2 regions of the Weissella thailandensis genome follow, and region 2 is predicted to be linked to the other one. Evidence: riboswitches for the same ligand, from Rfam matches in the RefSeq annotation. Region 2 holds a riboswitch; the other holds the start of a gene.
What was found. A riboswitch is a leader RNA that binds a small molecule or an ion and turns the genes downstream of it on or off. The one in region 2 is predicted to bind lysine.

Region 1 (5,799 bases), 810 kb from region 2:
CTAACAATCAGCTATACCAATTATTAAGTGTATTCGTTTTATTTATATAATTTTAGTCAATTGTAACAATTGTCATCAAATTAGTCGTACCTGAAGTTGTTACAGGGATACCTGCAGTAACGATGATTGTATCACCCTTACTTGCAACACCGTTTTTAACAGCTTCGCGCTTTGCCAACTCAATCATTGCATCAGTGTCACCCACTGGTTCAGCAATTGTTGGTTGTACACCCCAGAAAATGTTCAACATACGTTGTACACCTTCTGTAAAGGTGATTGCCAAAATATCAGCATTTGGACGATACTTTGAAATCATCTTTGCCGTGTAACCTGAATTAGTTGCAGCAACAATTGCCTTAATATCCAAGTTACCAGCTGCGTTCGCAACAGCTGATGCGACTGACTCAGTGACGTCAGTTGTATCAAAGTGATCATCATCATGATGACCATTCATTGCCAATGAAGTTTCTGCCTTTTCGTCAATACGAGCCATAGTGGCAACAGCTTCAACTGGGTAAGCACCATTAGCAGATTCACCTGATAGCATCGTTGCATCAGTACCATCAAACACAGCGTTCGCAACGTCAGACGCTTCCGCACGTGTTGGACGAGGATTCTCTTGCATTGAATCAAGCATATCCGTAGCTGTAATAACTGGCTTAGCAGCTGCATTTAAGCGACGAATCAAGTTCTTTTGTACCAAAGGAACATTTTCTGCTGGAATTTCAACACCCATGTCTCCACGAGCAATCATTAGTCCATCAGAAACTTCCAAAATCTCATCAAAGTTATCAATTCCCTCTTGTGATTCAATCTTTGGGAAAATCATAACTTCTTCGTGATGTGATTCAGTTAACAATTCACGAATTTCAAGTACGTCAGCAGCCTTACGAACAAATGATGCAGCAATGTATTGAATACCATTCTTCAAACCGAAACGGATATCATCAGCATCCTTTTCAGTAATACCAGGTAGGTTAATTGCAACACCTGGGGCGTTAACACCCTTACGTGATCCCAAGATACCGTGGTTTTGTACTTCAGTTACCAATTCCTTGTTTGCATCATCTTTTTCAGTGATGACCATGTCAAGCTTACCATCATCAAACAAGACATGACCACCAACATGAACATCATTAAACAAACCAGGATAAGTTACAGCAATCTTCTCCTTCGTACCTTCAATAGAAGAATCCATTGAAATACGAACAACATCACCAATGTTAAATTCAATCTTACCAGGCTCTTGTACAGTGGTACGAATCTCAGCACCCTTGGTATCCAGCAAGAAACCAACTTTCTTGCCAGCTGCCTTCTCGGCCTCACGAACTGCATTCATTCGTCCCAAATGTTCCTCATGATCACCATGTGAAAAATTGAAACGGACAACATTTGCACCAGATTCGATTATCTTTGTAATCGTCTCTACATCAGAGCTGGCTGGTCCAAGCGTTGAAACAATCTTGGTCTTCTTCATGATTAAAAACTTCTCCTTAGTAAAAGATATTGCTATTTCTATCTATCTGCAATCATTGTACTATTTATCACTTTCTTTGTATACAAATTCAACTCGGCGTTTGTTTCATCAGTAGAACACTTTTTATCCCCTAAAATTAGGAACCTTTTTATATTAAGCAATAAAGCGCTACCACAATTTTAAATCTTTTTTTATTCTTTATATATAAAAAAAGATTAGGACAAGTTGTCCTAATCTTAGTGATTTATTTAATCTAATGATCGCGCATTAGTATCTAAATCAACGTCCGTTAGCTTACGTAACTTAGTATGATGCTTGATCTTATAACCAAAGTACAAAACTAAGAATAGCGGTATAGCTAAGTATGTCGTGATAATACCAGGCCAATTCCAGTCAGCAATCGAGCCTTTAAATGATGCTGTATCTTGTCCAACAACAACGATAATCGATAAGACCAAGGCAACGATTGGTCCAAATGGGAACCACTTTGCTTTATAACGTAATCTATTAACGTCTCTACCTTGCGCAATAAATGCTCGACGGAAACGGTAATGCGAAATGGCAACCCCAATCCAAGCAATAAAACCAGTCAAACCAGAAGCAGCAACTAAGTAATAGTACAATCCTTGACCAAATATCGATGTAACGTAGGTAAATAATCCTACAGCAACCGTAGCTAATAAGGCAGGAACTGGAATTCCAGTCCGGATATTAACCCGCTTGAAAATCTTAGGTGCCATCCCATCTATTGCCATTGAGTAAAGCATACGAGAAGATGCATAAAGTCCCGAATTGGCTGATGATACAACCGCTGTTAGAATAACTGCATTCATGATAGAAGCTGCCGCAGCTAGTCCAGCAGACTTAAATACCAAAGTAAATGGTGAGACAGCAATATTTGTTTCACTTGAGTGCAACAAGCTTGGATCCTTGTAATAGATAATTGCACCAATAATGAAAATAGATAAAATGTAAAATAGTAAAATACGCCAGAAAATCTGCTTTACAGCTGCAGGTACTGATTTTTCAGGTGTTTCTGATTCACCAGCTGTAATTCCGACCATCTCAGTCCCTTGGAATGAGAAACCAGCAACCATAAACACTGACAAAATACCACCAAAGCCACCAACAAACCCATGATTACCACCGGCTGACAGGTTATGCACCACATCAGGTTGCTTAAACATAATTCCTAAAATAGTTAGTAATCCAACAATTAAAAAGGCAACAACTGCAGTGACTTTAATCATAGCCATCCAAAACTCCGTCTCAGCATAAGCCTTAGCTGAGAACAAATTAATCACTGTAATTAACACCAAAACAATCGTCGACCAAATCCAACTAGGAACATTTGGTAACCAAAATCCCATGACAACTCCAACTGTTGCAGCTTCTACAGCTACTGTAATGGCCCAATTAAACCAGTAGTTCCAACCCATCGCAAAGCCAAATGCTGGATCAACGAAACGGTCAGCATAAACTGAAAATGAACCTGAAATAGGCATATAAGTTGCCATTTCTCCCAAGCTGGTCATTAAAAAGTAAACCATTACACCAATAACAGCATAAGCAGTCAACGCTCCAAATGGTCCTGCCTGAGAAATAGTTGCTCCCGATGCAACAAACAGTCCTGTTCCAATCGTCCCTCCCAATGCAATCATTGAGAGATGACGGGTTTTCATTGTTCTCTTTAAATGTCCCGTCTGTTGTTGATTATCCGCCATAATTCCTCCTAAAACAAAGGCCTAACGCATTTAAAAACAAAAAAATCCTAGTTTACACATCTATCGTATAAACTAGGAACTCATTAGTTTTTAGTATTGTCGATAGCTCTCCGCAGCCGACTATTTTGCCGCGACAGTCTGCACACTATTAATATACACACCAACGATGAATATCACCATATCCACCATTTCGGCAATCGCCCCTTTCGTCTAACATCCACACCCGTCGGCTCCTTTAGACTAATTATGTTGATTGCAACCTCTATATCCTATTTAATTTGTAATCTTAATATACATGAACCCATTTTACTTTGTCAAGTTATATTTTAAGTAAAGTAAAAGAGTCATTAAGCATTTTGGGCATACATGGGTTATTTGTAACAAACATGATAAAATCAGTGTAGTTAAACATTTGACAGATTAGATGAGCAAAGGAGTATGGGCTTATGATTATAGCTAGATCACACACACGTTTTCTGACGTTCCTGATTAGTTTGCTATTATTTATTGTAATTTCAATATTAACCTATAGACATCAAGGATTCTTGCACACACTCACACAAATAGACTATTCAATTGCTAGGGCCGTGGTACCTAATTGGCTAGAAAATCTTATTAAACCAGCTTATATTTTTAGTCATGGCATCCTGTCTGGTTTACTGATCTTTGTCATTGCTTTCTTTTTGTGGGGATTTAAGTTTAAAATTCCAGCGACCTGGATTTTATTAACCAGCTTAAGTGGTTGGTTATTAATCAACATTCTTTCACTATTTTTTAACTTAGAAGTCAATGGTACAAAAATAGTTTATCCCGCACATACAACCTTTTTTATGACCTTGTTAATCTCTTACATATTACTCATTATTATCCCTGAAATTAAACATGATTTGGGTCAATTTATCTGTCAAACCATTTTGTTATTAAGTTGGGTCGGAACATTTATGATGACTTTATTGTCTCCTAATTACAATCTGGTTTCCGCACTTGCCGGTTGGATTTTAGCTATTGCTTGGCTAAAGTTTTCCGAAAATTTTTACCGCGTTTATGCTGGTGAATTATATCGACGCAAAGGATTTAGCAATTCATGGTACTAATAAAAAGAGAGCGAGACAAAAGTTGCTTTGAAGCCGGTGTATAACGTGATTTGCGACATTTTTGGCCGGAGCAAAGCGCAGGACAGGAATGGCGTAAATTGCATTACATTGAGACTTCAGACTTTTGGAACGCGTTTAAGCTGTTAAATTTATAAGCTTATAATTAATTTATTGTTAACAAATAGAGGTTGGGACATTTCTTTTGTCCCAACCTCTTTTATTTTATTAATTTAATCCAGTAATGTGACCATCACTATCAATATCTATATCAAGAGCTGCTGGATGCTTAGGCAAGCCCGGCATCGTTAATATTGACCCAGTTAACGCAACCAGGAAACCAGCGCCTAATTTAGGCATAAATTCACGAATATGAATATCAAAGTCTGTCGGTGCCCCAAATCGTTTGGCATCATCTGTCAATGAATTTTGTGTTTTAGCCATAATGATGGGTAATTTATCCCAACCATATTGCTTAAAGTTTGCTAGCTGTTTTTCAGCCTTAGCAGACAATACCGCTTTATGACCACCATATATTTCTTGGACAATATGATTGATCTTTACCAATGCATCATCTTCTGGTTGATAAAGTGGTTTAAAATCCTGATAATCAGCTCGCTCGGTCGCCTGGACAACACCAGTAGCTAGTTCTTGAGCGCCTGAACCACCCTGTCCCCACACATCTGCTACATAAGCATCGACACCAAAACTTTTCGCATAATCACTGACTAAAGCAAGTTCCTCGGCTGTATCATGTGTAAATTGGTTAATCGCAACAACTACGGGCACACCATAGCGTTTCATACTTTTTAAATGCTGACCTAAATTGCCAAGGCCTTGCTTTAAAGCCGTCAAATTAGGAGTTGTTAAATGTTGTTTGTCCTCACCACCATGCATTTTTAGTGCACGCACAGTTGCAACGATTACAATGGTGTCTGGTACCTTTCCTAACAAAGGTGTTTTAAAGTCAAGAAACTTTTCACCACCTAAATCGGCTCCAAAACCAGCTTCCGTAACGGTATAATCAGATAATTGTAAGGCCGTTTTAGTGGCTAAAATTGAATTAGTTCCTTGTGCAATATTGGCAAATGGACCACCATGAATAAGTGCTGGCGTATGTGCCAATGTTTGCACCAGATTAGGTTTAATAGCATCCTTCAATAACGTCGTAATTGCACCCTCTACACCTAAATCGGCTACCGTTACTGGTTCTTTATCATAAGTATAGCCAATCATAATTCTTGAAATGCGCTGTTTCATATCATCCAAATTATGTGACAATGTCAAAATGGCCATTAGCTCAGAAGCCACTGTAATATCAAACCCATCTTCACGGGGGATTCCCGATGTCGGACCACCAAGACCAATCGTGGCGTGCCGTAATGCGCGATCGTTAACATCTAAAGCTCGTTTCCACAAAATACGACGTGGATCAAGGTGCAATGGATTTCCCTGATATAAACTATTATCGATCAAAGCGGCCAAGGTGTTGTGCGCACTAGTCAAT
Region 2 (5,799 bases):
TAGAAAGTGCTGAAGTGCAAAATGCTAATAATAAAAAGGCACAGTATAATGATTTTAAGAAGGCCGAACAGGTTCTTGAAAAGGAAGTTGGTACAGCACCATTGTATTATCGGTCGACATCTGCATTGATGAATCCAAAAATTAAAGGAATTATTGCCAATCCTACTGGTGCGCCATTTAATTTCAAATATGTTGTTAAACGCTAACGGCTATTGGAACGCGTTTATGCTATAAAATTTATAAACTTATAATTAATGCATTTTTAGCACAAAGAGGTTGGGACAATTGTTTTGTCCCAACCTCTTTTGTATTATTATCAATGTCAACTTACAGGATTCATGACAATCTAGGTTTTATTATCATTAAAAGCTAAAAAACAGCGTTATAAATGACCCGTACGGCTTCGTTCATACGATCGACTGGGACACCAATCATTGTCGAAATTTGTGAGGCACCTTGATTGATCATTGGTAGATTGATGCCGGCCTCAGCCAAAGACGAAGTTATTTTGCTAAATGTACCAATATGTTGTTGCATACCTTCACCGACGATCATAATGATGGCATAGTCATCTAACCAATCTAGTTCATCTGGCGCGATAATGGCGTAGAGATCATGGCTAATATGGGCTTTGATTTCAGGCGTTAATTGTGCTTTATCAAAGATGATGGTCATATCATCGATTCCAGAAGGCATATGCTCATAACTCACATTATATGTTGCCAAAATTTGTAGTATTTTCAAAGTAAAACCGACTTCACGGTTCAGCAAATAACGATGCAAGTACAAAGCGGCAAAGCGATTGTCATTGGCGATACCCGTGACAGGATTTTCAGAATCAATCTCATGATTAGGCATGATCATGGTACCCGGAGCTTGTGGATCGTTGGTGTTTTTGACATTAATTGGTATATTCGCTTCAATGACCGGAATAATTGCTTCATCATGGAAAACCGCAAAACCAGCATAAGACAATTCACGCATCTCGCGGTAAGTCATTTTTGAGATTGGTTGTGGGTGGGAAACAATCTTTGGGTTAGCGGAATAAATTGCTGATACGTCAGTGAAATTTTCATACAAATCCGCTTGCAGACCTCTTGCTAAAATTGCGCCAGTAATATCAGAACCACCGCGGCTAAACGTTGCAGCATAACCATCATTGGTATAGGCGATAAATCCAGGAACAATTAGGAGACTCGTGTCATCAAATTGATACTGATTGATGGCATGATAACTTTCTGGATCTAGGCGGGCAGCACGTGGCGAGCCAGTCACAGTAAGTCCTAATTCGGCTGGTGAAACAAAGCTGGCTGGCATGCCTTTTTCTTGCATAATTGCTGCTAGTAACTGGGCATTTAATAGTTCACCATGTCCCATGAAAGCGGCATAGAGATGATTAAATGATGGATAGTGCACGCGGTTGAGGTGAACGAGTTGTTGCTTAATCTGTAAAATGATCTTATTATCTTCTAACGAAAAGTGCTGAGCAATCTCTTGATAACGTGCTAATATTGTCGTCATAATTTCATCGGTGTAAGCGCCAGCAATTGTTTGATCAGCGTAAGTTTTTAGTAAGTCGGTCACTTTGATGTCACCATCAAAACGCTTCCCCGGAGCTGATACGACAACGACCCGACGATCATTGTCTGCTGTAATAATATCCAAAACTTTTTGGAATTGTGCGCCTGTTGCCAGGGATGAACCACCAAATTTTACGACTTTCATTGTTTCTGCCTCCAATTGAATTCCTAATTGGCACTAATTAAAAGTGAAAAAAAGATTAATGTCAAGTGTTGACACAACCATAAAATTAATATACTCTAATATTACGTTAATGATTAATAGAGGTTGCAACCAACAACAGTCACTTAGTGGAGTTCACACAGACAATGATACTAAGTAAAAGGGGCGGTTGCCGAAATGATACAGATTGTGTAACCCGTATCGTTGGGCTAATAGCGAAAAACTATTAGACTGTCGCTGAATAAGCGGGGAGCTATTGTCACAGTCTTAAGGAATAGAAATGTGTCCGATTGACAGTGCAATAGTACTGTCAGTCGGTTTTTTTTATGCAATAAATTTAACAGCAAAGGGGCCATTATCATGGTAGTAGCAGCAACAAGACCAACAAGAATTAAAATATCACAAGTGGCAGTCACACATAATGTGGCCGTTACTCGTCAGGCAAGCGGTGCGAAGTTTATGTTTTTAGCCGTGAAAGCCAACGCTTATGGATTTGGTCTGATACCAATGGCACAAGCTGCAGTCAAAGCAGGGGTTGATGGTTTAGCTGTTGCCGTGTTAGATGAGGCCTTAGCTTTACGACAAGCAGGCATTACGGTACCAATTCTTATCTTGGGAATTACGTTGCCACAATATGCCAAGTTGATAGCTGATAATAATTTAATTGCAACGGTTAGTGATTTAGCTTGGTTACAATCAGCTCAGAAAAATTTGGATGAACATCAGGCGACTTTACAAGTTAATTTAGGCGTCGATACAGGCATGGGCAGAATTGGTTTTCGTAATCGTGAGACATTATCTGAAGCAATCGCGTACTTACAATCGCACACGACTTTCTTTAAATATCAAAGCATCATGACTCATTTTTCAGAATCTGATTCATTAGCCACAGATTATTTTCAAAAGCAGTTGGCAAATTGGCATCGCTTAACGGATGATCTGCCAATGCCACCGATGGTTCATTTAGCAAATTCTGGGGCCGCAATGTATCATGCCGATGAATTACCAACTGATTATATTCGTGCGGGGACAGTTGTTTATGGTATTGAACCATCACGTGGTGAGGTTTTGCCAGATAATTATTTAAAACCCGTTCTAACTTTAGAATCAGAACTTGTCTATGTGAAAAAGATGCCAGCCGATGTGGGGATTAGTTATGGTCATAAGTACTACACCCATGAAGGTGAATGGGTTGGTACGTTACCAATCGGTTATGCCGATGGTTTGCCACGGCCAATTCAAGGCTTTGAAGTATTAGTAAATGGTAAAAAGGCACCTATTATTGGACAAATAGCAATGGATCAAATGATGATTTCATTACCAGAAGAATTACCAGTGGGGACTGTCGTGACGATTATTGGTAAGCAAGGGCAGTATGAAAATACAATTGAAGATATTGCGCAACATGTGGGACTAGCCCCTTGGGTCGTCGCTACAGGATTACAAGATCGACTGATGCGCGTGCTTGTTGATTAAAAGGGAGAAATAGTAGATATGTCAAAACCATATGAAGTCAATCAGAACGGTGAACTAACAATTGGTGGCGTTACGGCGACAGAATTAGCCTCACAGTATCAGACACCACTTTATGTGTATGATGTAAATCATATGCGTCAGCAGATGCGAGCTTTCAAAGCCGTATTTATGAAAAGAAAACTTGATTATGCTGTTTCATACGCATCTAAAGCCTTTGCAACGGTTGCTATGTATGAGGTTGCCGCACAAGAAGATGTCCATTTAGATGTTGTCTCGGGTGGTGAGATTCAAACAGCCTTAGCAGCAAATTATCCAATGAATCATGTATCTTTTAATGGTAATAACAAGTCGGTTGCTGAGCTGGAAATGGCAGTTGATAGTGGTCTAGGAACGATTATCCTTGATAACTTTTATGAATTAGATATTTTACATGATGTGTTGAGTGAACGGGACAAAAAGCAAGATGTCCTATTAAGAATCACGCCAGGAGTTGAAGCGCATACCCATGATTATATTTCTACTGGTCAAACTGATAGTAAATTTGGCTTCGATGTCGCAAGTGGTCAAGCTTATACAGCACTTCAAAAAGCAATTGCTGATCCATATATCAATGTGTTAGGTGTTTCAGCTCATATTGGGTCACAAATATTTGATGTGACTGGTTTCCAGATGGCTGCCGCAAAGTTGGTCGACTTAGTTCATGAATGGGGCTTTGACCCACAAGTTATCAATACCGGTGGTGGTTTTGGTATTCGTTATACAGAAGATGACAAACCATTGCCAGCGACCGAATTTGTTGAGGCCATTATTGATACGATTACAGAGAAAACGACGTCATATGGGATGTCAATGCCAGCCATTTGGATTGAACCAGGACGAGCAATTGTTGGTCCCGCTGGTTATAACCTTTATACAATTGGTGCCAAGAAAGATGTGCCCGGTATTCGAACATACCTATCAGTTGATGGTGGGATGGGTGATAATATTCGGCCAGCTTTATATGAAGCAAAGTACGAAGCAGTCTTGGCAAATAACCCACAAGCACCCACAGAACAAGTTGTTCGGGTTGCTGGTAAATATTGTGAATCGGGGGATGTCCTGGTTTGGCAACAAGAATTACCAAAAACGAAGCCTGGGGATGTGTTAGCAGTCTTGGCGACTGGTGCTTACGGCTACTCAATGGCATCAAATTACAATCGTAATCCACGACCAGCAGTTGTCTTTGTCGAGGATAGCCACTCACAATTAGTTGTTGAACGAGAAACATATACTGACATGATTCGCTTAGATAAGCATTATCAATAAAAAAATCGCAAGTAGGAGACAAATCAAGATGAATAATTTAGATGCACAAGAAATTATCAATTACATTGCAACTGCCCCTAAAAAGACACCAGCAAGAGTAACTTTAGCGGGAGATTTAGCCGATATTGAATGGCCGACAACGGTGCAGGCTTTTATTGAAACCAAAACTGGTACCGTAATTGGTGACTATCAAGATATCCAGCCTGTCCTTGCCGCAGCAGCGGATCAAATATCGGATTATCATGTGGAATTATTGGCGCGAAATAGTGGTGTACCATTGTTGAACTATGAAAACGTTGCCGCTCGAATTGAGCCAGGTGCCATTATTCGTGATCAGGTGGCAATCGGTGAGAATGCCGTTGTGATGATGGGAGCGGTTATTAATATCGGTGCTGAAATTGGCGCTGGTACGATGATTGATATGGGTGCTGTTCTTGGTGGACGTGCAACTGTTGGTCAGCACAGTCATGTTGGTGCGGGAGCGGTGCTCGCAGGGGTCGTTGAACCAGCCTCAGCAACACCGGTGACGATTGGTGATAATGTATTGATTGGTGCCAATGCAGTGGTTATTGAAGGGGTTCAAGTTGGTGATAATGCGGTTATTGCAGCTGGTGCAATTGTTACCAAGGATGTACCAGCAAACACGGTCGTTGCTGGTGTGCCAGCTAAAGTAATCAAGGAAATTGATGAAAAGACCCAGGCAAAGACTGCGCTAGTTGATGCCCTAAGGTCACTATAAGCGGAGGTAGATATGACGATTACAGATTTAAATTTAATTGATATTCGTCGCCATTTACATGCACACCCTGAATTGTCATTGGATGAGTTCGAGACACAGCGTTATTTAAAAAATATTGTGACGGCTTGGCAATCATCTTGGTTGACTATTCGAGAAATACCAGCGTTACCGACAGCTCTGTTGGTACGATTGACCGGTAAGCATCCTAAACGAACGATTGGCTATCGAGCAGATATTGATGCGCTACCTATTACAGAAGAGACTGGCTTACCTTTCTCTTCAGAACGTGCCGGGGTCATGCATGCATGTGGACACGATATTCATATGACTGTTGCCCTAGGGGTTTTAGCCCATTTTGCTGAGCAACAACCGGAAGATAATATGGTCTTTTTGTTCCAGCCAGCTGAAGAGGAACACGCTGGCGGTAAACAACTTTATGAATTAGGGACATTTGTTGATGAATGGCGACCAGATGAGTTTTACGCCTTACATGATCAGCCCGCTATGCCAGCCGGCCAGATTGCTACTCGTCAAGG

Region 1: it holds a riboswitch for lysine, as region 2 does, so the genes downstream of both, FOL01_RS07400 (amino acid permease) here and alr (alanine racemase) in region 2, are expected to answer to the same signal.

Annotation. Positions count from the first base shown of each region.
Region 1 is NZ_CP014332.1:1,494,843-1,500,641, forward strand. Features, by position in the region: gene pyk (pyruvate kinase) at 53-1,477, opposite strand; gene FOL01_RS07400 (amino acid permease) at 1,726-3,201, opposite strand; lysine riboswitch at 3,297-3,474, opposite strand; gene FOL01_RS07405 (hypothetical protein) at 3,696-4,295, shown strand; gene FOL01_RS07410 (formate--tetrahydrofolate ligase) at 4,521-5,799, opposite strand, start outside.
Region 2 is NZ_CP014332.1:680,534-686,332, forward strand. Features, by position in the region: gene FOL01_RS03360 (peptide ABC transporter substrate-binding protein) at 1-206, shown strand, start outside; gene FOL01_RS03365 (aspartate kinase) at 370-1,725, opposite strand; lysine riboswitch at 1,835-2,007, shown strand; gene alr (alanine racemase) at 2,104-3,219, shown strand; gene lysA (diaminopimelate decarboxylase) at 3,238-4,524, shown strand; gene dapD (2,3,4,5-tetrahydropyridine-2,6-dicarboxylate N-acetyltransferase) at 4,553-5,263, shown strand; gene FOL01_RS03385 (N-acetyldiaminopimelate deacetylase) at 5,276-5,799, shown strand, end outside.